2 linked regions of the Loktanella sp. M215 genome follow. Each later gene encodes a partner of the first gene's protein in a complex. Links are inferred from orthologs where the notes say so. Each region holds a gene or a part of one and is shown on either strand. Other genes may lie near its edges. The genes, in order: GLR48_RS21100 and hfq.

What was found.
Region 2: the proteins of GLR48_RS21100 (region 1) and hfq are in contact, whole or in part, in a crystal structure (PDB 3VU3), measured with the Escherichia coli proteins. The link is inferred for Loktanella sp. M215 from one-to-one orthologs.

What each region holds. Positions count from the first base shown.
Region 1 is NZ_WMEA01000004.1:198,995-214,071, forward strand. The notes cover bases 8,221-11,180. They hold GLR48_RS21100 (catalase), read right to left. Parts: upstream 10,778-11,180; coding sequence 8,663-10,777; downstream 8,221-8,662. Other genes in these bases: GLR48_RS21095 (hypothetical protein), read right to left, coding at 8,319-8,513; GLR48_RS21105 (glycosyltransferase), read right to left, coding at 10,979-11,180. Outside these bases: formate dehydrogenase accessory sulfurtransferase FdhD, read right to left, coding at 1-364; GLR48_RS21065 (FdhF/YdeP family oxidoreductase), read right to left, coding at 400-2,721; GLR48_RS21070 (sensory rhodopsin transducer), read left to right, coding at 3,058-3,429; GLR48_RS21075 (nitrilase-related carbon-nitrogen hydrolase), read left to right, coding at 3,745-4,692; GLR48_RS21080 (UTP--glucose-1-phosphate uridylyltransferase), read left to right, coding at 4,871-5,713; GLR48_RS21085 (DUF421 domain-containing protein), read left to right, coding at 5,923-6,429; GLR48_RS21090 (mechanosensitive ion channel family protein), read left to right, coding at 6,486-8,216; more of GLR48_RS21105, read right to left, coding at 11,181-11,935; GLR48_RS21110 (SAM-dependent methyltransferase), read right to left, coding at 11,932-12,492; GLR48_RS21115 (PIG-L deacetylase family protein), read right to left, coding at 12,492-13,196; GLR48_RS21120 (acyl-CoA dehydrogenase), read right to left, coding at 13,193-14,284; GLR48_RS21125 (glycosyltransferase family 4 protein), read right to left, coding at 14,285-15,077.
Region 2 is NZ_WMEA01000001.1:2,670,074-2,685,112, reverse strand. Bases 4,977-7,898 are described here. They hold hfq (RNA chaperone Hfq), read right to left. Parts: upstream 6,594-7,898; coding sequence 6,360-6,593; downstream 4,977-6,359. Other genes in these bases: GLR48_RS13135 (TrkH family potassium uptake protein), read right to left, coding at 6,694-7,898; hflX (GTPase HflX), read right to left, coding at 5,078-6,358; GLR48_RS13150 (GGDEF domain-containing protein), read left to right, coding at 4,977-5,097. In the rest of the region: GLR48_RS13175 (nucleoside/nucleotide kinase family protein), read left to right, coding at 1-450; GLR48_RS13170 (DUF4345 family protein), read left to right, coding at 525-872; GLR48_RS13165 (penicillin acylase family protein), read left to right, coding at 947-3,424; GLR48_RS13160 (GGDEF domain-containing protein), read left to right, coding at 3,467-4,237; GLR48_RS13155 (hypothetical protein), read left to right, coding at 4,300-4,554; more of GLR48_RS13150, read left to right, coding at 4,564-4,976; more of GLR48_RS13135, read right to left, coding at 7,899-8,214; Trk system potassium transporter TrkA, read right to left, coding at 8,214-9,590; nitrogen assimilation response regulator NtrX, read right to left, coding at 9,647-11,047; GLR48_RS13120 (sensor histidine kinase NtrY-like), read right to left, coding at 11,058-13,268; GLR48_RS13115 (response regulator), read right to left, coding at 13,394-14,764; GLR48_RS13110 (two-component system sensor histidine kinase NtrB), read right to left, coding at 14,764-15,039. UniProt on the Escherichia coli protein: RNA chaperone that binds small regulatory RNA (sRNAs) and mRNAs to facilitate mRNA translational regulation in response to envelope stress, environmental stress and changes in metabolite concentrations.

The sequences.
Region 1 (15,077 bases):
AAACCTGCGCTCGGGTCAGATGCACCGCGTCGGCGGAAAGGGGCGGGAGTTCGCGCTCAACCTTGTCCAGACTGTCGATCCCACAAAGTCCGCAGCCCACCGGCCCGATCATTGCCCGGTGCCGCGCTGCTGCCCTTGCCGCCGCTGCGGGCGTCAGCCACAACCGCGCCTCTGTGCCTTTGGCATGGGTCACGATCTCGATTTCGCGCAGCTCTGACGGGTCTCGGATTACACCCTCAGTCACAGCAAAGCCCAAAGCGAAATCTTCCAGGTCCGCGGGGCTTGCCATCATTACTCCCAACGTCACGGCGTTGCAGACGATGGCGACGGGCCCTTCCCGCACCAGTTCCGGTCGCGCGGTCATCGGGTGCCCTGCCGAGAAAACAGCGCCCTGCACGGTCACGCCACAATCTCCACCGGCGTGCCTTTGTAGGCTGGCGTCTGAGAGTTCTTCTCATGATAGCTCAGCGGGACCAGCGGGTTGAGCTCCGGGTAGTACCCCGCAATGCAGCCGGCTGGCAGGTCGTAGGGCGTCACCGTCAACCCGTCGACGCGGCGCACGTGGCCGTCATCGATGGCGCAGACCAGGCTCACGCTCTGGCCTTCCTCCAGCCCAAGGCGGGCCATCTCATCACGATTGATAAGCACGATCTCACGGCTACCCTCCAATCCGCGCAGCCGGTCTGAAAACCCGTAGATCGTGGTGTTGAACTGGTCGTTCGAGCGCAGGGTCACCAGTGTCATGAGTTTGCCGTCTCCGGTGATTTCTTCACCGAGCGCGGACAACGTCGTGGGCAGGGTGAACTGCGCCTTGCCACTCTCGGTTTTCCAGACCCGCTCCCGGGCTGGGTTGCCTCTGTAAAACCCTCCGGGCTCGAATAGCCGCTCGTTGAAATCGGCGAATTTGTCGGGAAAGGTTTGCGAGATCAGGTCGCGGATCAGGTCATAATTACCGATCCAATCATCCCACTTCAGCTTCGGGTTCTGGTCCAGCGTCGCCTTGGCGATCTGCGCCACGATCGCCGTTTCCGACTGTACCTGAGGTCCTGGCGGCGAGGCGGTACCGATCGAGCCGTAGATATGCGACAGCGAATCCTCCATTGAGACCGCTTGCGGACCGCTGGCCTGGATGTCCTCGTCTGTCCGCCCGAGGCAGGGAAACAGGTAGGACACTTGTCCCGGCGTCAGATGTGTGCGGTTTAGCTTCGTCGCAATGTTGACGGTCAGACGAAGATGAGGCCAGGCCTTCTCCATCCGATCACGGTCGGGCAGGGCGCGCACAAGGTTGCCCCCTAAAAGGATCATTGCTTTTACCCGGCCATCAAGAATGCCTTCGCAGGCATGGACAGCGTTCATCCCCTCCTCCTCCGGCAGGTCGATGTCGAAGAGCGCCCGCAACTTGTCTGCGGGCATGTGTGAGGACTTCTCGCCAATGCCAACGGTGCGCTGCCCCTGCACATTGGAATGCCCCCGCACCGGAGAGACCCCGGCGCCCAGCCGTCCGATGTTACCGCGCATCAGCAACAGGTTGCACAGCATCCCGAGGTTCAGCCAGCCGTTCACGTGCTGGGTCAGCCCCATGCCATAGATGCCGATGGCATTCTTGGCCCCAATATAAATCTCGGCGGCCTCGGCGATCATCGCGCGGGTCAGACCAGCGTTTCGTTCGATATCCGCCCAGTCCATCGCACGGACCGCCAGCGCCGTCTCTTCGAAGCCCGTGGTGTCACTGGCGATGAAATCGTGGTCCAGTACCGTTCCCGGGGCCGCGTCCTCTGCATCCAGCACGCATTTCATCAGCCCGGCGATTACTGCGATGTCGCCGCCAGGGCGCACCTGATAGTATTTCTCAGAAATTTGGGTGGTCTTGCAAACTGTCATCTGCACCGGGTTCTGGGGATCGACGAACTCGATCAGACCACGCTCGCGCACCGGGTTGAAGGTGACGATCCGGCAGCCCCGCTTCACCGCCGCCTTCAGCGTATGAAGGAACCTGGGACTATTGCTCCCGGTATTCTGTCCGAAGAAAAAGATTGTGTCGCAATGATCAAAATCTTCCAGAGTGCAGGTGCCGACCGGCGTGCCGATGAAGGTCTGCAGGTTCACGGAGGTCGTCTCGTGACACATGTTGGATGATTGTGGCAGGTTCTGGTGCCCCATCGCCCGGGCAAACAACGCGTAAAGAAACGATGCCTCCAGCCCTGCGTGACCGGAGGCATAGAACACCGCCTCCCGCGACTCCATCGCCCGCAGCTCCGCCCCGATCTCGGCGTAGGCCGTATCCCAGCTGACAGCTTGATAGGTGTCAGTGTCGGGGTCATAGCGCAGCGGGTCCGTCAGCCGCCCGGCCTTTTCAAGGTCATGGTCGTGCAGCTTGCGCAACTCCGTGAGCGGGTTCTCAGCAAAGAACGCTGCATCCGCACGTCTGGTATCCAGCTCCCACAGGGTTGCCTTGGCACCGTTTTCGCAGAACTCGAATGTGTGGGGGTCCGAAGGTTTGGCCCAGGCACAAGACGTACACATCACGCCGCCTGGCTTGTTCAGCTTCGACAGGACAGCCAGCGCCCGGGTCGAGCTACTGGCCTCGCCGAAAATCCTCGAGACCCCTTTCAGTGATCCCCAGCCGCCGGCAGCGTGGGTGTCATATGGCGTATCCGCGTCCTGACGTGTTGCATCGTGAGCGGAGGCGTCCTGTTCAGACTTGTCGGACTTACGGGTCATCAGGCCAGCACCTCTGCGTCTAGCGCCCCCAGATGGACGTGGAGCTAAAACCTTTAAACTGACCGCAGGTTCCCACCTGGCACGCAACCAAAATTGGGGGCCTCGGCAGTCAGGTTTGGGAGCTGGCTGCCAACCCCGGCAAGGGGTCAGTAGCGGCAGTGTGACGGTCTTTTTCTCAAACTTTGCCGTCCTTCCAGAGGCAGGGGATACCAACGCAAAGCTAACTTACGTGTCGAATAAATTTCTCTCCAAAAACACCGGATCCAATCTGAGGGATTGCAGTTATGTCGTTGACGCGGTCTGGAGCCGCCGCCGGGTTTTGAAAGGTGCGTAGCAATGCAAAGTCTTGGAAGACGACACTGGGTTTTTGTCGATGGGTACCTTCCCCCTTCGAGCAACGGACCCGAGCCTGAGATGAAAAGCCATGAAGCCATTTGTATCTTGAATTCATGTGACGAATGCGCCCATGTGAACCTCACATTGTATTTCGCGGAGAGCGAGCCTGTCGGGCCCTACAGCGTCAAAGTTGCGGCTAGGCGGACACTCCACCTACGTCTGAACGACCTCAATGACCCTCAACCTGTTCCGACTGATACTGATTACGCGTGCGTCCTAACCAGCGACCAGCCCGTTATCGTCCAACACACGCGGCTCGATTCCCGCCAATCTGAAAACGGCCTTTTCAGCACGATTGCATATTCGGAATGAGGTAAGCGAAGACGCCTCCGCCAACCCTATGTCCAGTTCAGCGGCTTCGCCAAAATCTAGACATGAAGAAAGAAAACACGGTGTCGCTTGAAAGGTATCGCAGATACCTCAAACCGAATTGGCCATCTTGCCTAGGCGGACAGCCGAGGGCTGCGAACTTGCACAGGAGAGGGGGTCAATAGCTCGGCGGCTTTGGTTTCATCCTGCCATCTGTAAGGTGGATGTCGGCGCGACCTTCTCGGCGGGAGGCACTCAACGGTTTGTTTTATGACCAACCGGATTAGCTGCAATGATAATTAACTGAGTGAGATCACCATGGAATACGTGTCAATCGACCTTTGGGCCGCCAACTTGGAGCTGCCACTGCCTGACCTATCGACGTGGCTCGCGCGATTGGATGCTCGTGTGGCACAGACCGCTGCGCGGGGCGCCCACATGCTGGTTCTGCCCGAATTCTCATGCGCACAGTGGTTGAGTTTTGCACCGATCGACCTGCCTCCCGAAAACATCATGGCATGGCTTGCAGAATGTGGGACCGTCGCGCTGGACGCAATCGCCGTCATGGCTGCGCGGCATGGCGTCACGATCCTGCCGGGTACGATCCCGTTTCCGGCCGCGCCGGTTGATGGCCAACCCGCATTTCTGAACCGCGCATGGCTGATGACGCCCGATGGTTCACGTCATCCCCAAGACAAGCTCAGTCTGACGCCGCTGGAAGAACACGGTGCTGGCGGGATCACGATCCGCGGCGACACGATCAATGTGATCGACTGGAACGGCCTGCGTGTCGCAATGATCATCTGTCTTGATACGGAATTTACGCATCTTTGGTCGCGCCTCGGGCAACTAGACCTAGATCTGATTATCATACCCGCGAAGACCGACATGATCACCGGGTACAACCGTGTCTTTGGATGTGCACGGTCGCGAGCGATCGAGTTGCAAACAGTGATTTGTGTACTGGGTGCGGTGGGTGTCCCGTTTGGCCAGGCGGCGACCGACACCGGTGTCGGCGGCGCGAGTGTCTTTACACCCTGTGACATCAGCGTGTCGCTCGACGGTGTCCACGCGCACATCCAGGCTCAAACCGCAGCCCTTATGACGGACCTTGTCTTGTCAGCCTCCGACATACCGGTGGGCGCAAGTCGCCGATTGCGCAACGGGTTCGCGGAAGCAGAAGTCTGTCCAGCGCTCTGGAACGCAGATCATCTCGTGGTCAATGATTCCGGCGAGGCAAAGCAGGTTTCAGCGCCTCATCAGTAGCTACCTACCCTCGAGCGAGGGAACGTCTGATTCCAGCATTTCAATCACGATCGGTTTTGGTTGACCGCAGCTTTTGAAACCCGGCGGTTGATTTGTGGTTCCACTCCCGGCGGTGAACAGGTGGAACCTGAGCAGTCTCGTTGCGTTTTGGTCCCGAAACCGGAGTTGGAGATCAGACGTGACACAGTTGCATACCGTTGTATTTCCTGTCGCCGGTCGTGGCACGCGACTGTTGCCGATCACGAAGTCAGTCCCTAAAGAGTTATTGCCCGTCTACGACAAGCCTGTTTTGCAGTTTGCGGTCGAGGAAGCGCTTGACGCAGGTGCAAAACGTCTGATCTTCGTGACACATGCATCGAAAACGGCCATCCCCAATTACCTGAAACCTGACAATGCTTTGAAAGCTGCGCTTGATGGTGGGGGCAAGACCGAACTGCTGAGGGCTTTGGATGACGTTAGCCTGGACAACACCGTCGAGGTCATCTTTGTGGAACAAGATAGCCCACTTGGCTTAGGTCATGCCGTTTTGCTGTCGGCTCCACATGTAACTGGTAGCGCCTTTGGTGTTATCCTGCCGGACGACGTGATCCTTGGAACGCCGTGCTTGACAGAGATGGCCGCAGGCTACCCAGGCGGTCACATGATTGCTGCTATGAAAGTTTCTGCGGACGACGTGTCAAAATATGGCATCTTTGACGCTGTGGCGGACGGTGATCAGCATCAAATCTTCAGGGCAAATGGTCTTGTGGAAAAGCCCGATTCCGAAACAGCACCGTCACAGCTGGCAGCGGTCGGGCGCTACATACTGGATATCTGTGTGTTTGACGCTTTGCGGACGTTAGCGCCCGGCGCTGGCGGTGAATACCAGTTAACTGACGCGATTGCGGCCGATGTCGGCCGGGTCGAACTGAATGGTTTTGCGTTTTCTGGGTCGCGCTACGACTGCGGCAACCATGCCGGTCTTCTACAGGCGGCAAATGCTCGCGCTGCTCAGGTTGGACAGGCTTTGGTGGCGGAATGAACTTGGCGCGCTCGAAATCGCTGGACCCAAAGCTTGCTCCGATGCGCTCGTAACCAGAATGAGAAGAAACGCTGCTGTATCCCTCTTTCAGGGCGGCGGCACGGTGAGATCATAGTCGGGTCCCAGTTAATAGGTCAGGTTCGGGACCTTCGAATAACGTAGAATGAAAGCTGAGCCTATTTATACGATATCGACACGGAAGGATTGTCATGCCGGATCTGATTGAACCAATTTTCAGGGCATTGATCGTCGTCATTGCTGTCGTTGCACTGTGTCGTCTGAACGGTTTGCGTTCGTTTTCAAAAATGTCGAGCTTCGATTTTGCGCTGACAGTTGCGACTGGTTCTTTGGTTGCCAGCACCGTGCAAAACGTGAGCCAGGGCATTGGCATAGGCCTTGTTTCCATTCTGGCTATTTTTGCCGTGCAGTTTGCAATTGCAAGGCTGCGTCAGTCTTTTAAATGGGCGCAAAGACTGACAGACAATGAACCGTTGCTTCTCGTGAAGAATGGCCAAATATTGCACGATCACCTCAAGGCGGCGCGTGTGACCGAGGATGACCTCGTGGCAAAATTACGCGAGGCGAACGCGTTTTCACTTAATGAGGTGGCGGCTGTTGTCCTTGAAACGACAGGGGATATCAGTGTCATGCACAGTGCAAATTCTGATCGTGGCCTCGAGTCGTACATTCTGAAAGGTGTGCGCACCTCGGTCTGATGGATATGCGAGTCTGAGAACTGTCGTTCACTTCGATGAAGAGAGGCCTTCTGAAGATGTCAGTTTCACAGATTGATTTTTCATTAGTAAAGCTCATGCCTTTGTTACTCCTGCGACGGCGAACGGCCTCTTTTTTTCTGATATTGACACTGAGCATTGCAATTGTGATTTCAACGTCGGCGAAAGCACAAGAAACAACTTTTGAGACGCCAGCGTTGAACGCGGGATTGGGACCTGTCCCTGATCGCATCGATCGCAAAACACCCCGTGCCGCGATGGCCAGCTTTTTGCGGGCAGCGAACGATGGAGACTGGAACGCCGCGGCACATGTCCTCGATCTGAACGACGTCGATGCAGAATTACAGGCGGCGGATGGGCCAAAGCTCGCGCGCCAACTGTACGAAATCATTGATCGCAAAGCGGTGTTGGACTGGTCACTGCTTCTGGACCGCCCGGATGCTCTTCAGGCCTTGGGTGGTGAGAACGAAGCACAGGCGGGCGAACCACGCCGATCGCTTTTGCTCAGGGATTTGCCGCTTGATCCGGTGCCCGCTGAAATTCGGCTGAACCGGGTTCAGCCCACAAACGTGTCACCACCTGTATGGATATTTCCATCCGAGACCGTAAGAGACGTGCCCGCACTTCATCGGCTCTACGGTCCGTCACAATTTGAAATGGCCTTGCCAACAAGCCTCCGGACAAAAACAATTGCCGGGTTGATGTGGTGGGAGTTGATCGGTCTTCCGTTTCTGGTGGTGACTGCGATTGCCTTGGGTTTTCTCGTGCGGCGCGTTCTGCAGATGTTGTGGCGACGCGCAGATTCCAAGCTAGCAACTGGTATCCTGCGCGCCCTGTCCACACCGTTCATGGTCGCCAGCGTTACTGGTCTGATCTGGTGGGCGACCGAGTACGTCTTTGTATTTTCGGGTCGGATAGACATGTTTCTTGCGCCAGCCATTGCTACAGGATTTGTCGTGTCGCTGCTGCTTTTCATCGTGAATGGCGTCGAAGGACTGCTCGATGGGTTGGTTGCCCCAGGGGAAGAAGTCGATCTGACTGTCCCCGAACAAGCTGAAGCGCGCGTATTATCGACACGGCTAAATGCTGTAAGGCGGATATTGGTTGTTGTGGTGTCGCTGATTGGTGCGGGAGTGGTCTTGTCGTCCGCCGATCTGGCAAGCAATTTAGGGTTGTCTCTGCTCACTTCGGCTGGCGCACTTACGCTGGTGCTGGGATTCGCCGCACGCAATGTATTGGCCAACATCATGGCGTCGCTGCAGATTGCACTGAACCAATCTGCTCGTGTGGGAGACCGTGTCGTCTTCAAAGGTGAACTTTGTCATGTTGAACGCATCAACATGACGTTCGTCCAGTTACGCAATTGGGACAGCACGCGGCTTATCGTACCTGTTGTCGAGTTTGTATCTGAAACCTTCTCAAATTGGACGATTGAGGATCCGGAAATGCTGCGTTTTCTCAAGTTAAAGCTCGATCCTCATGCCGACGTAGATGCCTTGCGGGATGCGTTTAATGACATCTTGTCCGATTTAAAGGGTAAGAAAATCGGAAAAAATCTCGCATCGCTTGAAGAGTCTAGCGTGGAGGTCGCCGGCCAGGACACATTTGGCTTGGATGTGTGGTTTGGGGTTCCATGTTGTGACCCCAATACGTCTTGGGAGCTGGCCTGTCACGTTCGCGAAAGACTGATCGCCCGTGCGGCTGATATCGAGACGGATACCGGTGAACCCATCTTTCCAAGAAATGGCACCGCTGCGCTAAGTGATTAGGTTTGACATTGATAATGCTAATGGTTGCCGCACCTCAGTAAAAACCGCTTTTATGAAACATCCGAATGTTAATTGGGGTCAGCGCTGCCTACCTTCAGTCATTCAACAGTCTTGTTTTGGCTTGGACCCTTCGACCACTGTCAGTTTCGGGTGTTTGCTTTCAGGTATTACCCCACCGACGACCGGTGACTTGTGCTCCTTCAGAAGCCGCCAAGCCTCATTGAAGTCTGCCGGAGACAGAAACGATCCTTTGATGACCATCCGTTCCAGAAGCTCGATAGCAGTTAGATTTTCCATTCTTGACCCTTCTTTGCTGTTTCAAATGAGTGGCTCAGGATCAGCCAGTGTAGTTTGACTGAGAGACGTCACCGCATGCATTTTCATACGTTTTTTGCCTCTCTTCCCGCGCTGGCTGTCGCACCACAATGGGTGCGACAGCCTTCAATTTATTTGGCCATGCGTTTCCAGAATCGCAGAGAGCCGCACGCTTTCACAAAGGCCTTTGCATCCTTGGCAGCGCCAATCGTCATCATACCGTCATCGACCTTGACGCCCGCTGCCTTCAGCAGGTGGTCTGTCTCTTGTGAACGACCGATGAACTTTGCATGCGCAAACGCGTCTGCGACGAAGGTGCGGGCCGGGTGTAGATCAGCGAGCGCCTTTGCTCCGTCCGCCGTCGCAAGAATGGCCACGGCATCATAGAGCACAGAGGGCGCACCATCGATCTTCTGATCTGCCGGTACTTTCTTGCCGCCCGCCGTCACAATGCCTCCGACTTTCTGCGCGACAATCTCGACCACGCCTCCAGCCGCAGTAACGGCGTCTTTCAGGCCATCCAGAACCGCGTCATCGATGCCGTCGGTCACCAGAATGCCCATCTTGCGACCGGCGAAGCTGTCGGGACCATTCTTGAGGATGGACAGTGCGTCCGATGCAGGCAGATCGGTGATCGGCTCACGTGCCGCCTCGTGTGCCGTCGGCACCTCGTCCAGCCCGAGACCGTCAGCCACCTTGCTAGCCAAATCGGCATCGATGTGGGGCAGGTGAGCCACCATACGTTTGCGGATCTCGGGGGCCACGACCTTTGACAGCTCGAAGATGAGGGCGTCGGTTATGTGGCCTTGCTCGATCTTGGTCTGACTGACGTAGAACTGCCGCGCCTGACTGTAGTGATCGGCAAACGTCTCTGCGCGGACTTTACGCTTTTCCCCATCGATCTCTTCGGGGAAGGATCGGAAGCCTGCCTTGGGATCGGCACGGGGTCCGCCCTGTGCCCAGCCATTCGGCTCATAGTTGGCACGACCTTTGGGATTGTGCATCGCCATGTGGCCATCCTGCTGAAAGTGATGCATGGGGCAGCGCGGCGCATTGATCGGAATATGCGTGAAGTTCGGCCCGCCCAACCGTTTCGTCTGCGTATCGAGGTAGGAGAAGTTCCGCCCCTGCAGCAACGGGTCATTGGTAAAGTCGATCCCCGGCACGATGTTCTGCGTGCAGAAAGCGACCTGTTCGGTCTCGGCAAAGAAGTTGTCGACGCGCCGATCAAGGACCATCCTGCCAATGATCCGCACGGGCACGTCCTCTTCGGGGATCAGCTTGGTCGCATCAAGCACGTCGAAGTCGAATTTATCAGCGAACGCATCGTCGAAGACCTGCACGCCCAGTTCCCATTCGGGAAAATCGCCGGTCTCAATGGCGTTCCACATGTCCCGGCGGTGGAAGTCGGGATCGGCACCGTTGATCTTGACGGCTTCATCCCACAGGACCGACTGTAGGCCGGCTTTCGGCTTCCAGTGAAACTTGACGAAATGTCCTTTGCCCTCGGCATTGACGAAGCGGAAGGTGTGAACGCCGAACCCTTCCATGAATCGCAGAGAGCGGGGAATGGCGCGGTCTGACATGGTCCACATGACCATATGCATGGCTTCTGGCATCAGGGAAATGAAATCCCAGAAGTTGTCGTGGGCCGTCTGCGCCTGCGGAAAGCCGCGGTCGGGTTCCTGTTTTGCGGCGTGAATGAGATCAGGGAACTTCATGGCGTCTTGGATGAAAAACACCGGAATGTTGTTGCCAACCAGATCCCAGTTGCCGTCCTCAGTGTAAAACTTGACGGCAAAGCCGCGCACGTCGCGAGCAAGATCGGGCGACCCCATATTGCCGGCCACGGTCGAGAAGCGGGCGAATACAGGAACGCGCCGTCCTTTCTCCTGAAAGAGATGTGCAGCCGTCAGATCCGGGATGGCGTCCGTGGTCTCAAAGTACCCGTGAGCACCATACCCCCGTGCGTGGACGACACGCTCCGGAATACGCTCATGGTCGAAATGAAAGATCTTCTCGCGGAAATGAAAATCTTCCAGAAGAGCAGGCCCACGCGGTCCGGCTTTCAGAATGTTCTGATTGTCCGACACGGGAATCCCCTGTGCCGTCGTGAGACGCTCGCCACCGTCATCCGGCTGCTGATGGGTCTCGCCACCCGTGCCCGGATGGCGCGCGCGCTCGACGGTTTCATCGGTCGACTGGGTGTCGGCGGTCGGCGGATTGGAGGGTATATTCTGATCCATGACGAACACTTTCTTTCTGTTATGGACGGTTTGAACGGGCGATGTGGGATCACGATTTCGTAAGTTGTTAACACCGTTGCCAAACGATCGTTCCCACGGCGACCTTCGATATCGCTGGGATATCAGTTTCATCTTGAGCCGCGTAAATGCAGTTTGATTTGGTTGTGTTGAACGTCTCTTTTGGACGTCCGCCCGGCAATTTTACTGGGCAGGAACTTGCATTGAACCCGAAACGGAAGCCTCACCCAGCGCCGCTTCGAGGAGTGCAATTTGTGGCGCGAGGTCGCGGGCGCGCAGCCGGTCCGTAGGTGCGACCTCAAGCGGCCAAGGTCCAAGCGTTCCTTGAAGTGCCGCGTCGATCAGGGGGCGGGCCGGAGGCAGGGCGTCGTCAATGAGATAGTCGGTACGATCCGCTCTTGCCCGCAGTGCATCCGACATCCCACCCTGCGCACGCCCGTCGAGGCGGCAAGAGGCGGCCACCCGGACGTCGCCGGCATGTAGGACGCCGTGGCCAGCGGCTTTCAGTCGTCGCACCAGATCGCGGTCTTCGCCGGTGGGTATATTCGCAAAACCGCCGACAGCGCGATAAGCGGTGGTGCGGACAGACAGGCTCGCCCCGGCGGCATGGCCGTGGTCGCCGGTGAGGCCGCAGGGACCTGGCTTCATCAGGCGGTAATAAGCAATGACAAGCGCTTCGTAGCGGCCCTCCATCTCCGCAGGGGAAAGCTCCATATCCTGCAAGACGAAGAGTTCATCGGACATCGGTTCGACTCGTCCGCAGACCGCTGCGACGTGACCGAGGTAGTGGAGATTACGCTCGATCCAGTCAGGCGCAGTGAGAGAATCGGCATCCGTGCAAAGCAGCGCCTCGGCGTCGGGCCAAGTGGCAAGTGCTGCATCGCAGCCGAGGCGACGTGCGGTACCGACGCCGTGGCCGACTGGAAGAGTACAGTCGAGAACGACGAGGTTGATGTCCAGTGCCGCCGCACAGGCGCGGGCAACCGGCCCGGTGCCGTCGCCGCAATTGTTGGCGACCAGCATCACAGCTACATCGGTCAGATCTTGTGCAGCAAGGGCGTGCAGGCACGCGCCGATGCGGGCGGCCTCGTTCCGGGCGGGAATGACAACGGCTGCTTTGACAGGGCAGGGGGGTCTCATCGTGGGATCTCACCGCGGTCGATGCTGTAGGCGCCGGTATCGGCGACGGACTTGAGAATGGTGCCCTCAGGCAAGGCGGACTGGAACACAGTGAGGGTGTCGCGGCCCTGCAGGGCTTGGGCGGTGTCGCCGAGGTAGGTGACGCAGATGAGCTCAGCGCCCGGGGCCAAGTCGACAAGATCGCGGGCAAGCTGACGGATTGCGTCGGGGGTCAGGAAATAGAGCACCTCTGACAGGATGATGAGATCGTAATTCGCGGCCGGCAAGGGGCAGGGATAGACGGCCTGAAGGAAGTGCGCGTCCGGGACGCGGTTCTGTGCCGCGATCACCGCGCGTGAGACAGCGTCGATCCCCGTATAGCTGTCGCAGAGGAGGGCCAGATGGTGCGCCAATGCGCCGTTGCCGCAGCCGATCTCTAACGCGGACCGGTAGCGGTCGCGCGTCAGGGCCTTGCGCGTGGCCCTGAACTTGGCCTGTTCATAGGGGCTGGTCGCGAAATGCCATGGGTCGTCAGTGTCGGCGTAGAGCGTTTCCAGATGGTCAAGGACCGACGACATCAGGCGGCCCGCCAGAAGATTTCAGGTTCAGTCGCGAAGGCGTCGATGAACGCCTGCGGCAGACGAAACCCGGTCGGGTCGTCGTCGACCACCAGCCCGCGCTGGGTGCGATGCGCCGCGATAGCGAGGATCTTGCGAGCGCGCCACGCGGCGGACTCCAAGGCCACGGGATGGCGTTCCGCCACGTGATCCAAAAGATCGGGGTCGTCCCACCTGCTCCAGACCGGATAGCTGAAAAGCGTGAGGTCCGGCATCGCAAGTGCGACCCGCTGTGCAATGCAGGCGGTCGTGCGGTGATCCTCTTGATGGTCCTCCGGCGCCGGGGCGAACAGGTGCTGCACGCCCCGGTCGCGGCAGACCGCCACGATGTCAGCAACGATCCGGTCTGCGTCCTGCAGCCCCAGCCAACCGTCCGGATGGCCAAGCCACGTCATGTCGGTCGGCATCCCGCCCAGCCGCACGATGGCATGCGACAACTCCTGCCAGCGCATCGCCGCCAGCCGGCCGGCGGGCCAGTCGGTCGATCCGGGATGAGAGCCGCCGCCATCGGTCATGCAGATGACATGCGCGCCGTGATTGTCGAAGGCATGGGCCAGCAGGGCACCGCAGCCGAGGCTTTCGTCGTCGGGATGCGGGGCAAGCACCACGATGGGCGCGCCGCCGGTCAGGCTCTCGGCCGAAACGCGTGGCAGATCCGGGGTCATATGAAGTCCCACAGGGTTCCCTCCTCGTTGAAACAGGCCTCTCCCACGCGGGTCTGGAAGGCGTCACGTGCCGCCTGCCGCAAATAGACCGAGAGGTCGCGGGCCTTGCGCCCGGTGACCGCGCCGTCGGCGAAATGCGTCAATCCGACGGATTGTTCCACGGCGCGGATCGCGTCGAGGGCCACCTCCTCTGTCGCGAGACGCGCGGCCGCAGACAGGATCGGTGCGCGGTGCGCCACCCCGTCCGCGTCGGGCGCCGCGGCACGTGCTGCGCGGGTCACGAGGGCCGCGGCCGCCATCGCCCCGATCGCGACGGAGGACAGGCGCGCCATCTGTGCGGGGGCCGACAAGCGGTCACGCGCGCGCAGACCGTCGGCGGCAGCCTCCAGCAGGCCGAGGGTCGCGCCGACTTGCAGGGCGGCGATGCGCCAGACGCCGCCGATGAAATGCGGCTCTGTCACGTAGGCGCCGGGGGAGCCGAGCCAGATCACGTCCTGAAGCGCGATGCCACTGGTGTCGAAGCGGCCAGAGGCGGTGGCCCGCATCCCCAGCATCTGCCATGTCTGCGCATCGGCGCGGCCTCCGTCGCGCACGTCGATCAACCCAAGGCGCACGGCGGGCCCCGACGACACGGTGATAATCGCATGCGTGACGGTGCCGAGGCCGGAGGCAAAGGTCTTGTCCCCGACCAGATGATCGTTCTGCCCCGGCGCGACTGGTACGGCGCCGTCGGCACCCCAGACACCGAGGATCGCACCGGTGTCGATCAGGGCCTGAACCTGTGCGGCGTCCTGCGTGTCGCCGTGCACCCGGGCCAAGTAGAGCCCGTTCATGTGCCCTTCCCACAGCCGGCCGACCGGCAGATTTGCCGCCCCGACGCGGAGCAGGCGATGTACGGTCCGTGCCGGGGCGGCGGTGCCGTCATCGTCCAGCCACCCCGCCTGCCGGAGCAGTGCGAGAGATGCGACAATGTCGCTGTCGCCGCACTCTTCGCCACGGGCCGCCGCGTCAAGGCTCTGGGCGATGCGGTGACGGGTGTCCGCCTCGGACCGCGGCGATGGTGAAGTGTGGTCGCGATCAAGCAGCATTCAGACCACCTTTCCCGTCTGGGACCCGGCGCTGCAGGAGAGATCAAGCTGGACGGACCATCGCTTGGCGACTGCCGCCAGTCGGAAGTGCGGCTGTGCTGCGACCTTGGGGCGCAGGCTGCGCCACGTGCGGATCCGGGCAACGATCTGGTCGGGATCGGTGCCGTCGACGACTTGCTCCGTATCACCAAGCACCTCAGCGTTGGCGCCGATGCCATGATGGGCAAGAACGGGCAGACCAACGGCGTTCGCCTCTGCCATGACCAGACCAAAGGTCTCGGCGAACGTGGTCTGTGGGTAGAAAAGGCACAGGGATCGGCGCATCTGAGCAATCAGGGCGGCGTGGGGCAGGGCACCAAGGAACGTGACTCCGTCGGGCACCGGGCCGGTATCCCAGGCCAGATAACCGGGATCGGCTACAGCGAGGGTCAGGCTAGGGATTGCGTCCCGCGCAGTGCGGAATTGGGCAAAGACTTGTGCAAGACCCTTGTGGGGGGAACTGGCGAACAGGAGGCGGTTTGGGTCGTAGGCCGTAGCATCGGGCGTCAGATCGTCGGCGATGGGATTGTGAATAAAATCAATGAAGGGCAGAGGTCTATTCAGCAGGAACGTTCGCAATGCGCTGGCATGGCTACGTGATACACAGATCAAAGCAACGCGGGCCGCGGTCAGAGCCTGCGCCATCGGTCGGTTGTGGCGACCGGGGTGGATATGAAGCCACAGAATGATCCGTGCATCAGGATGGTCCTTGCGCAGCTTGCAGGCGACTTTCCACGCGTTGATGACGATAAAG
Region 2 (15,039 bases), on another replicon or contig:
TTCCATCTGGACAACGCGGTGTTGGATGCGCGCGGTCTGCGGGGCCGCAAGGGCGCACCCGAGACCTTCGACGCCGACGGGTTCCTGCATCTGGTGCGCCGGATGACCGAAGCGGTGGAGGTCGTGGCCCCGGTGTTCGACCGGTCGCGCGATCTGTCGGTGGCGGGCGCGGTCGTGGTGCCGGCTAATTGCGCTGTCATCATCGTCGAGGGCAATTACCTGATGTTCGACGAGATGCCATGGGCGAACCTTGCGGACCTGTGGGACCTGTCGGTGCGGGTCGAGGTCGGGCTGCCGGAGTTGCGTGCCCGCCTGATCCAGCGCTGGCTGTCGCTGAACCTGTCGCGCACCGCCGCGATGCGCCGGGCCGAGGGCAACGACATCCCGAACGCCGAGCGCGTCATCATGCGCGCCCTGCCCTGCGACATCACCCTGCGCCCGCAGGACTGACGGGGCACCCTGCCCCTCGCCGTGCGACCAAACCCCGCTAGATCGCCTTGCAGACACAGCGAAAGGTCCGCACGATGGATATTCTGAACTACCTCTTTGCGCTGGCCAGCATCGGCCTTGGCGCCGTGGGCTGGCTGGCGCCACGCTATACGATGGACATGCTCGACCTGAAGAAGGGCGAGGGCAACATGGGGCCAAGCGAGATCCGCGCGGCCTCTGGCGCGCTGTTCGTGGGGCTGGGGCTGGGGGCGATCCTGATCGGGACACCGGTGGCTTACGGCATGATCGGCTGTGCCTGGACCGGGGCTGCAGTGGGGCGTGCGACCTCGCTGATGCTGGACGGGACCAACGGGTTGAAATGGAAGTTCTTTGCGACCGAGGTCGTGGTGGGACTGGGCGCGCTCTGGGTCAACTTCGCCTGATCGGGCGCAAAACCCCGGTGGCGGCGGCGGTCCACGCGCGCTAGGAAGGACCCGCCGGTGACGGGGGTTCTTTGATGGCGCGGATATTCAAGTGGTTGATGTGGCTGGCGACCGGGGCCGTCGTGCTGGTGGTCGCGGCCATCGTGCTGGTGTGGTATTTCGCCTCGCGGTCCCTGCCCGACTACGACGGCACCTATACGGTCAGCGGCATCACCGCCCCGGTCGAGATCGTGCGCGACAATGCCGACGTGCCGCATATCTTTGGCCAGACCGACGAGGACGTGTTCTTTGCGCTGGGCTATGCCCATGCGCAGGACCGGCTGTGGCAGATGACCATGCTGCGCCGCACGGTGCAGGGCCGCCTGTCAGAGCTGTTCGGAGAGCGCACCGTCCGGATCGACAACCTGATGCGACGGCTGGATCTGTACGGGCTGGCCGTCACCTCGGTCAAGGCGCAGGATGCGCCGACCACGGCCGCGCTGACCGCCTATGCTGCCGGGGTGAACGCCTGGCTGGGCGAAATCAACAAGGGATCGCGCGGGCGCGGTGCGCCAGAGATGTGGATCTTCAACGCGCCCATCGCCCCTTGGCAGCCTGCGGACAGCATCGCGATCCTCAAGCTGCTGGCGCTGCAATTGTCGGGGCAAGCGAATGACGAGGTGCTGCGTGCGCGCACGTCGCTGATCGTCCCGGCAGAGCGTCTGGCGGACATTCTGCCCGACGATCCCACCGACGGGATCGCCGCCCTGCCCGACTATAGCGCGCTGGTGGGTGACGTGCCGAAATATGCCGCCAACACGCGCGGCCCGGACGATCCGCTGTCGCCGGTGATGGGACACGGGTTGGCGGGGGCGTCGAACGCCTGGGCCGCCGGGATCAGCCGGTCGGCGACGGGATCGACGCTGCTGGCCAGCGACCCGCACCTGCAACTGACGGCGCCGACCGTTTGGTATCTGGCGCGGTTGCAGCTTGCGTCGGGCGACGTGATCGGGGGGACGATTCCGGGCCTGCCGGTGATCCTGTCGGGGCGCAGCGCGGATCTGGGCTGGGGCATCACCACGGCCTATGTCGACGATCAGGACGTGCATATCGAACAGATCAACCCGGACAATCCCAACCAGTACCGCACCCCCGACGGCTGGACCGATTTCCGCGCCCGCGACAGCATCGTCACGATCAAGGACAGTCCCGCGATCACGTTGAAGCTGAAGTGGACCGACAACGGGCCGGTGCTGCCGGGCGATGTGTTCGACCTTGGGACCGTGACGCCGCCGGGGCATGTGACCAGCCTGTCGTGGACCGCTCTGACGGGCGACGATCCCAGCCTGTCGGCGGCGATGGCGATGATGAAATCCCGCACGATCGAACAGGCGATTGCCGCGGCCGCGCCCTATGTCGCCCCGGCGCAGAACCTGACGCTGGCGGACCGCACGGATGTGGCGATGAAGACGATTGGCGCGATCCCGCGCCGCGATCCTAATCACCAGAGCAAGGGGCGCCTGCCCTCTTACGGGTATCTGCCAGAGAATCGCTGGCAGGGGATCATGCCCTATGCGGACAACCCGGAGTTCGTGGCCCCCGAGGGCGGAATCGTCGGCAATACCAACAACAAGACCGTGAACCGGCCGTTTCCGAACCACGTTTCCTACAACTGGGGCGATACGCAGCGGGTGCAGCGCTGGCGACGTCTGATGCAAAGCCGCGAGGTGCATACCCGCGACAGCTTTATCGAGGCGCAGCTGGATACGGTCAGTTTCACCGCGCGGTCGCTGCTGCCGCTGGTCGGGGCCGACCTGTGGTTCACCGGCGACGCGGCAGAGGACGGCACGCCGGAACGGCGCCGGCAGATCGCGCTGACGCTGCTGGCGAACTGGAACGGCGAGATGAACGAGCATCTGCCGGAGCCGCTGATCTATGCCGCCTGGATGCGCAGCTTGCAGGACCGGCTGATCCGTGACGAGCTGGGGCCGCTGGCGACCGAGTTCACCCATATCGACCCCGTGTTCATCGAGCGGGTGTTCCGCGACGTGGACGGCGCGTCCGTCTGGTGCGACGTGATCCAGTCGGCGCCGGTCGAGACCTGCACCGACATCGCCCGCCAGTCGCTGGACGACGCGCTGACGTGGATCGGGGAAAACTGGGGCAAGAACCTGGAAACCCTGCGCTGGGGCGACGCGCATCAGGCGGCGCACGACCATCCGACGCTGGGCACCGTGCCGATCCTGCAGTGGTTCGTGAACATCCGCCAGTCGACCAGCGGCGGCGACAACACCCTGATGCGCGGCCAGACCAGCGGCACCGGGCCGGACCCCTTCCTGAACGTCCATGCGGCGGGCTACCGCGGGGTCTACGACTTTGCCGACCCCGATTCGTCGGTCTTCGTCACGGCCACGGGGCAGTCCGGGCATTTCCTGTCGCGCTATTACGACAACCTGGGAGAGCTGTGGCGGCGGGGGGAATACATCCCGATGTCGCTGGACCCGGATCTGGCGCGGGCGGCGGCCCTGGGGACCATGCGGCTGGAGCCGGAAACCGGTTCAAAATCACCGTAAATTTCCCGCCCTGCTTAAGCATTGGCAAAGGGGTCGGAGGCCATGGTCACGCCCATGATGAAGCATACGATCTTTCAAGGCCTGCTGCGGACCTTTGCGCTGAACAAGCGCCGGGACTATGTCGTCAAGCCTTTGATAGTGATCGTCCTTTTCCTGGTCCTCTATGCGATGATCGCCGTGCTGGTGCTGCATCAGGGGTGGCAGGACCTGCCGGCGTCGCTGCTGACGGCGGCGCTGGTGCAACTGCCGTTCACGGCGATTGCCTTTGGCATGCTGACCTACATGGACCGGATTCACGCGCAGCTGGCGGATCTGGCGATGACCGACATGCTGACCGGCCTGCCGAACCGACGCGCCTTTGTCGCACAGGCCGGGCGCGCGCAGGCCAAGGGCGAAACGGGATTCGTGCTAATCATCGACGCGGATCATTTCAAGCGGATCAACGACACCTATGGCCACGCGGTCGGTGACCGCTGCCTGCAGGCCATCGCCAAGCGGCTGAACGACGTCCGCCGGGCCGAGGATCTGGTCGGACGCATCGGCGGAGAGGAATTCGGCGCCTTCATGCCCTATTGCACGCTGGAGGAGATTACCCGAATCGGCGGCAAGATGTGCAGCACCATCATGATCAACCTGCCGGAGGAGCGTGATCCCCTGCGGCTAACCCTGTCGGTCGGTGCCGCAGAAACCAAGCCGCACGAGATGATCGAGGCGGCGCTCTCGCGGGCAGACGAGGCGCTTTATGCGGCAAAGGCGGGCGGACGGGCACGGCTTGTCGTCTGGTCACGATCAGTCATGGACAGGGTGGCCTGATCTGATTATCTTTTTATCTATTGATTTAGGTATTTTAGATGATTGCATAGGCTGGTGTTCGTATGTTGACGCAAAGCAAGCTGCTGGCGACCCGACTGATCCGCGCGACGGCGCCGAAAAGCAGGCGCGACACGATTTTCAAGTTCTGCCTCTTCATGGTCGTGATCCACCTTGTGTCGATCACGGCGGAATGGCTGCTGACGGGGCATCAGCACATGACGCCCGGCATACGGTTTCTGGTGACATTCTTCACCGCCACCCCCTTCGTCTGGCTGACGCTGTACACGGTGCGACGCTCTTACAGGTTGCATAAATAGCTTTTGGAATTGGCCAGTACCGACGTGCTGACCGGGCTGATGAATCGGCGCGGCTTCATCGCGGAAACGCAGGCGCGGCTGGCCGATAACCTGCAGGGGGTCGTGCTGATCGTGGATGCGGATCATTTCAAGCGGATCAACGATACCTTCGGTCATGCGGTGGGCGACATCTGTCTGCGGGCGGTGGCGGACCGTCTGCGCGATGTCACGACTTCGCAGGACGTGGTCGCGCGGATCGGTGGCGAGGAGTTCGGGATTTTCGTCAGGCGCGAATCACTGGCGATCCCGGCGCTGGGACAGGCGCTGTGTGCCGTGATCCCGGTCCGGCACCATGCGGCGACCGATCCGCTGCAGCTGACGCTGTCGGCGGGCGCCGCCGTGACGCTGCAGGGCGAAACGCTGGAACAGGCGATGCGGCGCGCGGACGAGGCGCTGTATTGTGCGAAGCAGGCCGGGCGGGCGAAGCTGGTGACCTGGGTGGCCGATCATGTCGCCTGCAGCCAACCCCGGCCCGACCCGCTGTTCAATCCGGTAGCCGGCTGAAGCGTTCCTTTTGCAGGGCGGTCCAGAAGACCTCCATCCGGTAGCCATCGTCGGTCTGCTTGTCATCGGTCACGACACCGGCGTCGAAGAGCCATGCACGCGCACGGCCGGCGTTAAAGCCAAGGGTCAGCACCTCGGTCGTGCGGGGATCCTTGGTCTTTTCGGTGATCGCTTCCAGCAGGGCGTCGAGCCCTTCGCCGGTGATGGCGGAGGTGGCGAAGATGTCGTCGGTCCGGGCGGATTGGGTCATCATGCCCTCGCGCGCCTCTGGCGAGAGGCGGTCGACCTTGTTCCAGACTTCGAGCATGGGGGCGGTGTCGGACACGCCCAGCGTCGCGAGGATCGCCATGACGTCGTCGGCCTGTTCTTGGCTTTGCGGATGGCTGATGTCGCGGACATGCACGATCAGGTCGGCGTCAAGCACCTCTTCCAGCGTGGCGCGGAAGGCGGCGACCAGTTCCGTCGGCAGGTCAGAGATGAAGCCCACCGTGTCGGACATGATGATCTTTTCGCCGTGCGGCAGTTCGATCTGCCGCATGGTGGGGTCCAGCGTGGCGAAAAGCATGTCTTTGGCAAAGACCTCTGCCCCGGTCAGGCGGTTGAAGAGCGTCGATTTGCCGGCGTTGGTGTAGCCCACGAGGGCCACGATCGGATAGGGCACCTTGGCGCGGGCGGCGCGGTGCAGGGCGCGGGTCTTGACGACCTTGGCCAGCTGCGCCTTGAGGCTTTGCAGTTGCAGGTCGATGGCACGGCGGTCCGCCTCGATCTGGGTCTCGCCGGGGCCGCCGACGAAGCCGAGGCCGCCGCGCTGGCGTTCAAGGTGGGTCCAGGCGCGCACGAGGCGCGTGCGCTGGTAGGAGAGGGCCGCCATTTCGACCTGCAGCACGCCTTCGGCGGTGCGGGCGCGGTCCGAGAAGATTTCGAGAATCAGCCCGGTCCGGTCGAGGAGCTTGACGCCCCATTCCTTTTCCAGATTGCGCTGCTGGACGGGGGTGACATGGCCATCGACCAGCACCAGTTCGGCCTCTTCGGCCTTCATGCGCTCTTTCAGTTCGGCGATCTTGCCTTTGCCGAACAGCATGCCGGGATGCAGTTTCGGCAGGCGCACAACTTCGGCGCCCACGACCACAAGGTCAGGCAGGGCGGCGGCGAGAGAGACGGCTTCTTCCAATGCGGGATCCGCGTCCCTGCGGTCACGGTCGGACTTCAGGTCGGGATGAAGGACAAAGGCCCGGGTGACGGGCCGGTCGCGTTCGAACAAATTATTCCTCGCCTTCGTACAGGCTGATGGGTTGGGACGGCATGATCGTCGAGATCGCCGATTTGTAGACCAGCTGCGACTGGCCGTCGCGGCGCAAGAGCACGCAGAAGCTGTCGAACCAGGTGATGACGCCCTGCAGTTTCACGCCGTTCACCAGAAAGATCGTGACGGGGACCTTTGTCTTGCGCACATGGTTGAGAAACGCATCTTGCAGGTTGGCCTTGTCGGACGCCATGGAAATTCACCCTATATTATTCTTGTCGCCGCGGATCGGCATGATTGCAGGCGATTATGTCGTGGCGGCCTTTGATATTCCACCCCAAAAACGTGAATCGCTATTTGCGCCAGATTTCGGGATTGAACAAGGCGACAATCGCCAGCGCCTCGAGCCGGCCAAGGACCATGGCGGCGGCGAGGACGGTCTTGGCAAGGTCCGGCAGGCCGGAAAAGCTGATCGGGGTCTCGGCCGCAACGACGGCCAGCGGGCCGGTGGTGGACAGCGAGGCCACGGTCAGCACCATGGAGGTTTCGAACTGCACGCCGGTCAAGGACAGAAGGATCATCGTGCCCGCAACCGACAGCGCAAACAGCATGAAGAAGATCCACGAGACATAGGCGCCCTGCCGGCGGATCATCCGCGCTTCGCGTCCGCCGCCCGCGACGGAGGACGGGTGCAGCAGGCGTTCGAGTTCACGTTCCGAATGGCGCGCGAGGGCGTAGACGCGCAAAAGTTTCACGCCGCCCGCGGTGGTGGCCACACCGCCGCCGATCAGCGCCATACCGACGAGGAAGAGGCCCGGTGTCTCTAACCCCGACCAGCGCGAGGCGCCGTCCCAGAAATGCGATTCGAAGCCCGTTGTGGTGAGGAACGAGGTGACGGTAAAGATGCTGCCCCAGAGCGAGCCAAAGAGGCCACCCCAGGTGCTTTGAAGCCCCTCCTCGATACTGCCGAGGTAGTGGCGGGCGAAGAGCAGCAGCGTGGTGCCTGCGACGAGGCCAATGGCCAGACGGATTTCGGGATCGCGCATCAGGCGCGCGTCGCTGTCGCCGAACATGCCGCGCGAGAAGGTCAGGCGCGACAGGGCGAAGATGAAGAAGGCAAAGATGCAGACCTCGCCCCAGAAGCCTGCGGCGGCATAATAGACGCCGCCGATGGGGGAAATGCCGCTGGTCGAGAGCACCGACATGGCGTGGCACAGGGCGATGTAGGGGACCTCTCCGCACAGGACGAGGGCGAGCCAGAGGATGAAGGTGAGGGCCGTGTAGATCGGCGCGAGCGTGGCGGCGTGGCGGAACAGGCGGTCCTGCACCTGTGCGGTCTGGCCGATCTGGCGGTAGGCGCCCGCGGTGATGCGCGCGCTGCCGCCCGCGGCGCGCACCTCGAACCCGCCGATGTTCATGGGGGCAAAGACCGCGACGGCCATGATCCAGACCAGCAGGCCACCGAGCCAGCCCACGGTGGCGCGCCACAGATGCAGGGACGGCTGCAACCGGCCTGCGTTTTCGTAAAGCGTGGCGCCGGTGGTGGTAAAGCTGCTGACCATCTCGAACCAGGCGTCGAAGAAACGGATGTTGCGGCCCGCCTCGTGGAAGGGGACCGCGAACATCAGGGGCAGCACGCCGAAGGCCAGCACCAGCGTCAGCAACTGGCTGCGGGCGGCGGATTTGGGGTGCGTGCCCGCGGTGGCGAGGGCAATCAGCATGGTCAGGGTAGAGAACAGCACGGCGGCGTAGAAGAACGCCCGCATCGAGGTGAAATCCCGCATCGCCCAGGCGTGGAGCGCGGGCACAAGCATCGCCAGCGCGCCGATGCCCATCAGCATCACGAAGAACGGCAGGGATTTCACGCGGTGCATCAGAAGAAGTCGATCGAGACCTGAAGCAGCCGCTCGACCTCTGGCACGTCGTCGGACATGGCGAAGATCACGACGATGTCGCCTTCTTCGATCCGGGTCTCGCCGGTCGGTTTGACCATGCCGGACGGCTTCAGGATGCCACCGACGAGCGCGCCTTCGGGGAAGGCCACGTCGCGGATGCGCTGGCCTGCGAGGGGGGAGGTGCCGAGCACCTGCGCCTCCAGCATCTCAGCCTCGGCATCGCCGATGGAATAGACGCCGCGCACGCGGCCGTGGCGGACGTGGCGCAGGATCGACGAGACGGTGGTCGAGCGCGGGTTGATGTAGGCGTCGATGTCGAGCGGTCCCATCAGCGGCACCAGCGTGGGGTCGTTGACCAGACAGATCGACATCTTGCAGCCCATCTCCTTGGCGCGGACAGAGGCGAGCAGGTTCGTCTTGTCGTCGTCGGTGACGGCCAGCACGGCGTCGGCAGAGGTGATGCCCGCCTCCTCCAGCAAAGCCGCATCGAGGCCGTCGCCGTTCAGCACGATGGTCCGGTCGAGGGCGTCGGCGGCGGCCTCTGCCACGTCACGGGACCGTTCGATCATGCGCACACGGACGCGGTCGGCGCGGTTTTCCAGCGCCAGTGCGACCGCGCGGCCCACGTTGCCGCCGCCAATGATGACGACGCGTTCCTGCTTGGTCTGGACCTTGCCGAAGATTTCCAGCGTGCGGGCCATGTCGTCGGTATGGGTAAAGATGTAGGCCTCATCGCCCACGAACAGCTGATCCTTGGCGTTCGGCACGAAAAGCGCACCATCGCGGCGCACGCCCACGACGACCGCGCGCAGGGTGGAAAAAAGGTCGGTCAACTGCCGCAGGGGCGTGTTGATCACCGGGCAATCGCCTTCGATCGCGATCCCCATCAGGGTGCCGCGCCCGTCGAGGAAGCTTTCGGTGTCGAACGCTGCCGGCGAGGCCAACCGTTGCAGGGCGGCCTCGGCCACCTCGCGCTCTGGGCTGATGACTACGTCGATCGGCAGGTGATCGCGGCGGTAAAGGTCGGAGTATATCGCGTCGAGGTAGCTTTGCGCGCGCAGGCGCGCGATCTTGCGCCGGATGTTGAAGATCGAATGGGCAACCTGACAGGTGACCATGTTCACCTCGTCCGAGTGGGTCGCGGCGATGATCATGTCGGCGTCGCGGGCCCCTGCCCGTTCGAGGATGTCGGGATAGCTGGCGTGCCCGGAAATGCCCTGCACATCGAGGGTATCGGTGATGCGGCGCACCAGTTCGGCGTTGTTGTCGACGACCGTGACGTCGTTGCGTTCGCTCGACAGATGTCGCGCGATCTGCCAGCCGACCTGACCGGCGCCACAGATGATGATCTTCATGCGCGCATTCCCCTGCAACCGTCCCCCTCGTGACAGAGCGTCACGGGGGCGTCAATTCAGCTGTCTTCCTCGACATAGGCGATGCGCGCGCCGGACTTGTTGGCGGTGGCGACGCCGAGGGATTTCAGCTTGCGGTGCAGGGCGCTGCGTTCCATGCCGACGAAGGACGCCGTGCGGCTGATGTTGCCGCCGAAGCGGTTGATCTGGGTCAGCAGGTATTCCCGTTCGAACAGTTCGCGCGCGTCGCGCAGCGGCAGCGTGGCCAGCCCGCCGGACAGCACGATGCGGCCGTCGCCCGCGGGCGCTTCATCCGCAGAGGGCAGTTCGCGGGCCGAGATCGGACCGCCGGAATCGCCAAGGATCAGCACCCGTTCCACGACGTTCTTGAGCTGGCGCACGTTGCCGGGCCAGAGCATCGTCTGCAGCAGGGCGCGGGCATCCTCGCCCAATTCGCGCAGGGGCAGGCCTTGGGTGCGGTTCAGCATGGCTATGAAATGGGCGGCGAGAACGGGGATATCCTCGCGCCGTTCCTCGAGGCTGGGGACCGGGATCGGCACGACGTTCAGGCGGTGAAAGAGTTCCTGCCGGAAGCGGCCGGCGGCGATTTCCGTCGCCAGATCGCGGTTGGTGGAGGAGACAAAGCGCAGGTCGACCTGCACCTTTTCCGTGCCGCCGACGCGGGTAAAGGACTGGTCGACCAGCACCCGCAGCATCTTGGTCTGGGTGCCAAGCGGCATGTCGGCCACCTCGTCGAGGTAGATGATGCCGCCGTGCGCCTGTTCCAAAAGGCCCTTTTCGACGCCGCGACCGGGGGTTTCGCGGCCAAACAACACCTCTTCCATGCGGTCGGGTTCGACGCTGGCGGAGCTGACGGTGACGAAGGGCGCATTCGCGCGGGCGGAGTTGGCGTGGATGTAGCGGGCGGCGATTTCCTTGCCGGACCCGGCGGGGCCGGACAGCATCACCCGGCCATTGGATTTGGTGACCTTGTCCAGTTGCGATTTCAGCGCGCGGAAGGCGGCGCTGTCGCCCAGCATCTCGGCGGGGGCGGCCTCGCCGCGTTTCAGCTCGACGTTCTCGCGGCGCAGGCGGCTGGTTTCCATCGCGCGGCGGATCACGACCATCAGTTGGTCGATGTTGAACGGCTTTTCGATGAAGTCGTAGGCGCCCTGCTTGATCGCGGCGACGGCGATTTCGATGTTGCCGTGGCCCGAGATGATGACGACGGGAATCTCGGGGTGGTCGCGCTTGACGGTCTTGAGGATGTCGATGCCGTCCATCCCGCTGTCCTTGAGCCAGATGTCGAGGATCATCAGCGCGGGCTTCTGCTTGGCAATCGCGCTCATGCATTGTTCGGAATTGGCGGCCAGACGCGTCTCGAATCCTTCGTCCTGCAGGATGTCGCCGATCAGTTCGCGGATGTCGCGCTCGTCGTCGGTAATCAGAATATCGCTCATATCGTAAACCTCATGCTGGAATTTTATTGGCCGTGATCCCGACGGGGGCCAGCGGCAGAAGAATGACCGCGCAGGCGCCGCAGCGGTCGGTGTCGTCAAATGGGTCGGCGTCCGCCAGCGACAGGGTGCCGCCGTGTTCTTCGATGATCTTGCGCACGATGGGCAGGCCAAGGCCGGTGCCCTTGTCGCGGGTGGTGACGTAGGGTTCGAACAGGCGCGCGCGGTCGGTCGGCAGGCCGATCCCGTTGTCGGACACGGTGATGCGGGCCTGCGTGGGCGTGCGCGTCAGGGCGATGCGGATCTGCGGGGCGACGGCGTCGACGCCGTCGCGATCCTGAAGCGTTTCAATGGCTTCGCCGGCGTTCTTGATCAGGTTGTTCAGGGCCTGACCGATCATCGTGTCGTCGAGGTCGACCAGAACGGGACCCTCCGGCAGGTCGGTCGTGATCCGCACGCCGGGCTGGCCCGCCTCTTGCAGGGTGACCGCATCGCGCACCAGCCGGATCAGGTCGCTTTGCGCCAGTTGCGGTTCGGGCATCCGCGCGAATTTGGAAAACTCGTCGACGATGCGGCGCAGGTCGTTGGTCTGGCGCACGATCACGTCGGTCATCTGGTCCAGCTTGGCGCTGTCCTTTACTTCGGACGAAAACTTGCGCTTGATCCGTTCCGCCGACAGCTGGATCGGGGTCAGCGGGTTCTTGATCTCGTGGGCGATCCGGCGGGCGACGTCGCCCCAGGCGGCCATGCGCTGCGCGCTGACAAGGTCGGTCACGTCGTCAAACGCCACGACATAGCCGTCCAATACGCCGTCGGCACCGGTGCGGGGAGCCATGCGGACCAGCAGGCTTTCCTGCTTGCCGCCGCGCACGAGGTTCACCTGTTCCTGCACGACGGGCCGGGATTCGCGGCGCAGACGTTCGAACAGGGGGGCGAGTTCCGGCACCGCGACCGCGAGAGAGGCCGCCGCCGCCTGCCCCGGCCCCATCGAGAGCATGCGCGCGGCAGAGGGGTTCAGGAAGGCGATCCGCCCTTCGGGATCAAGGCCGACGACGCCGGAGGTCACGGAACTGAGCACGGAATCGAACAGCCGGTTGCTGTCCATCAGATCGTCACGCTGCCCTTTGAGGCGGCTGGTCATCTGGTTGAAGTAATGGCCCAGCTGGCTGATCTCGTCGTCGCCGTCATCCTCGATCACCTGGACGTCCAGATCGCCGGCCCCGACGCGCTGCGAGGCGGACACCAGCCGGCCAATGGGGCGCGACAGGCGTTCGGCGAATTGCAGGCCAAGCCAAGTGGCTGCGAGGATCAGGATGACCGCAAAGCCGAGGTAGAGGAAACCGAACTGGAACAGAAGCTGCCCGCGGTCGCGTTCCAACTGGTCATAAAGGGCCACGGTCGCCTCGGTGTCGTCGAGCAGCGACAGGATCTGCCCGTCGACGGCGCGGGTGACATAAAGGTAGCGGTTCGGGAAGGTCTCCATCGGCAGCAGGGCGCGGAATTCGTTGTTGGCGCCGTCTTCGATGATCTGGCTGCCGGTGGCGTCGGCGGCCGTGAAATCGGCGGGCGTGGGGCGTTCGTAATTGAAATCATAGGACCGCGCGCCGCGGGCCATGATCTCTCCGGCGCCGTCGATGAAGAAGACTTCGGACAGGCCCCGGTCAAGCTGGTTCTGCACAGAGCCGATCGCCTGACGCACGTCGCCGTCGTTCATGAAAAAGTTGGTCTGCCGTTCGGTATTCAGAAAGCCCGCAAGCGCGTTGGCGTCGCGCAACAATTCGGACCGCTCCTCGCCGTCGTAGGCCTGAGCGGTGGTGAGCGAGGTGCCAAGGACGTTCTGGACCCGTTCGGAAAACCACCCCTCGAACCCGAGGTTGATCGAGAGAACCGCGAAGATCGCGACCAAGACGGTGGGGATCAGCGCAAGGGCCACGAAGACGCCGGTCAGGCGCAGGTGCAGGCGCGATCCGGCGGACCGGTTGCGCCGCGCCACGATCATCGAGGTGACGCGCTGGATGACTAGCCCCGCGACGATGATGACATACACAAGGTCGGCCAGCAGGATCAGGCGCAACAAGGGCGAGGCGGACGCGCGGTCCAGCGGCCCGCCCAGAATGAGGAAGGTCAGCATCGTCAGGACCGGCCCCAACACGACCAGCAGAACGGTCAGACCGTTCTGCACGGCACGCTGCCGCCGCCAGCGCGCAAGCCGCTGGAAATCCATACCCAAAAGGGAACGCTGCACGCGCTTCGCCCTGTCACTGTGGCAGGAATGACCCCACCGTTACCGCCGTATTGTATGGTCCTGCCGGGATAATGTTTCCCCGGGGCCACGTTTATGTTGCGGTTTTACATCAATTTGCGGCGGCGTGTCACGCGGATATCGAGGTCGGTGATCTTCTTTCTGAGGGTATTGCGGTTGATGCCCAGCAAATCGGCGCATTTCGCCTGATTTCCGCCCGTCGCGTCCAAGGCGATCTCGATCAGGGGCGCTTCGACCTCGCGCAGGATCCGGTTGTAGAGGCCCGGGGGCGGCAGCGCGCCGCCGTGCAGGTCGAAATAGCGTTGCAGGTGACGCGCGACCGAGACGGAGAGCTTCTCGCCCTCTGCCCCGCCGCGCAGGGGTTCCATGGCGGGCTGGTTGCCGAGGACGGCATCGACCTCGGCGCGGGTGATCTCGTCGGCGGCAGCGGTGAAGACGAGGCGGCGCACGGTGTTTTCAAGCTGGCGCACGTTGCCGGGCCAGCTGTAGGCGCGGATCATGTCCATCGCACCCGGCGACATCTGGCGCAGGGGGGCGCCCTCGCGTTCGACGGCCGCGAGGAAATGTTCGGCCAGCAGAGGGATGTCGTCGACGCGTTCGCGCAGGGCGGGCACGGCGATGGTGACACCCGACAGGCGGTAGAACAGGTCGTCGCGGAACTTGTCCTCGTCCATCAGGGCGCCGAGGTTGCCTTGGCTGGTTGCCATGATCCGCGGCGCGTTGTCGCCCAGCGTGTCCAGCAGGCGGACGATGCGCGCCTGTGCGGTGGCGTCCAGATCGCCCACCTCGTCAAACAGGATGGTGCCGCCGCGGGCGCGGGACAGGATCGTGGCGGGGCCGTCGATGGTATCGAGGTCGGCGGCGGTGCCGGTCACGAAGGGCAGCGAGCGACGGTCGGAAAAGTCATGCACCGCGCGGGCAATCAGCGACTTGCCGGTGCCGGATTCCCCCGTGATCAGAACGGGTAACGCGGTGTTCATCACCCTTGCCACCAGCCGGTAGAGCGTCTGCATCGCGGGCGTGCGCCCGACCAGCGGCAGGTCGGAGGAGGCATCCGTCCGCTCTGCCGGGGCGCGGGGGGTCGTGGCGTGGCGCTTGACCTCCAGCGCGCGGGCGGCGCGTTTCATCAGGTCGGGCAGGTCGAAAGGTTTCGGCAGGTAGTCGTAGGCGTCGGCTTCGGCCGCCTGAATGGCGGTCATGATGGTGTTCTGGGCCGAGATCACGATGACTGGCAGGCCGGGGCGCGCCTTGGCGATCAGGGGAAGCTGTTCCAGCCCGTTGCCGTCCGGCATGATCACGTCGGAGATCACCAGATCGCCCTTGCCCTCGTCCACCCAGCGCATCAGCGTGACCAGCGACGAGGTCGCGTGGACCTTGCAGCCCGCCCGCGTCAGCGCCTGCGTCAGCACCGTGCGGATCGTGCGGTCGTCGTCCGCGACCAGAACCGTTCCATCCATCAGTCTTCTCCGTCGTCATTGGGGCCGGCCTGCGGCAGGGACAGGCGAAATACGGTGCGTCCGGGCACGGAATCGACGGTGATCCAACCGCCGCCGTCGTGCATCAGCTTGCTGACCAGCGCGAGGCCGAGGCCCGTGCCATTCTCGCGCCCCGACACGAAGGGCTCGAATATGTCGGCGGCGATGTCGGGCGGCAGGCCGGGGCCGTCGTCGATGATCTCGACCTGCAGCGGCAGGCGCGCGTGGGTGCCGTCGGGCTGCATCACCCGCAGGGA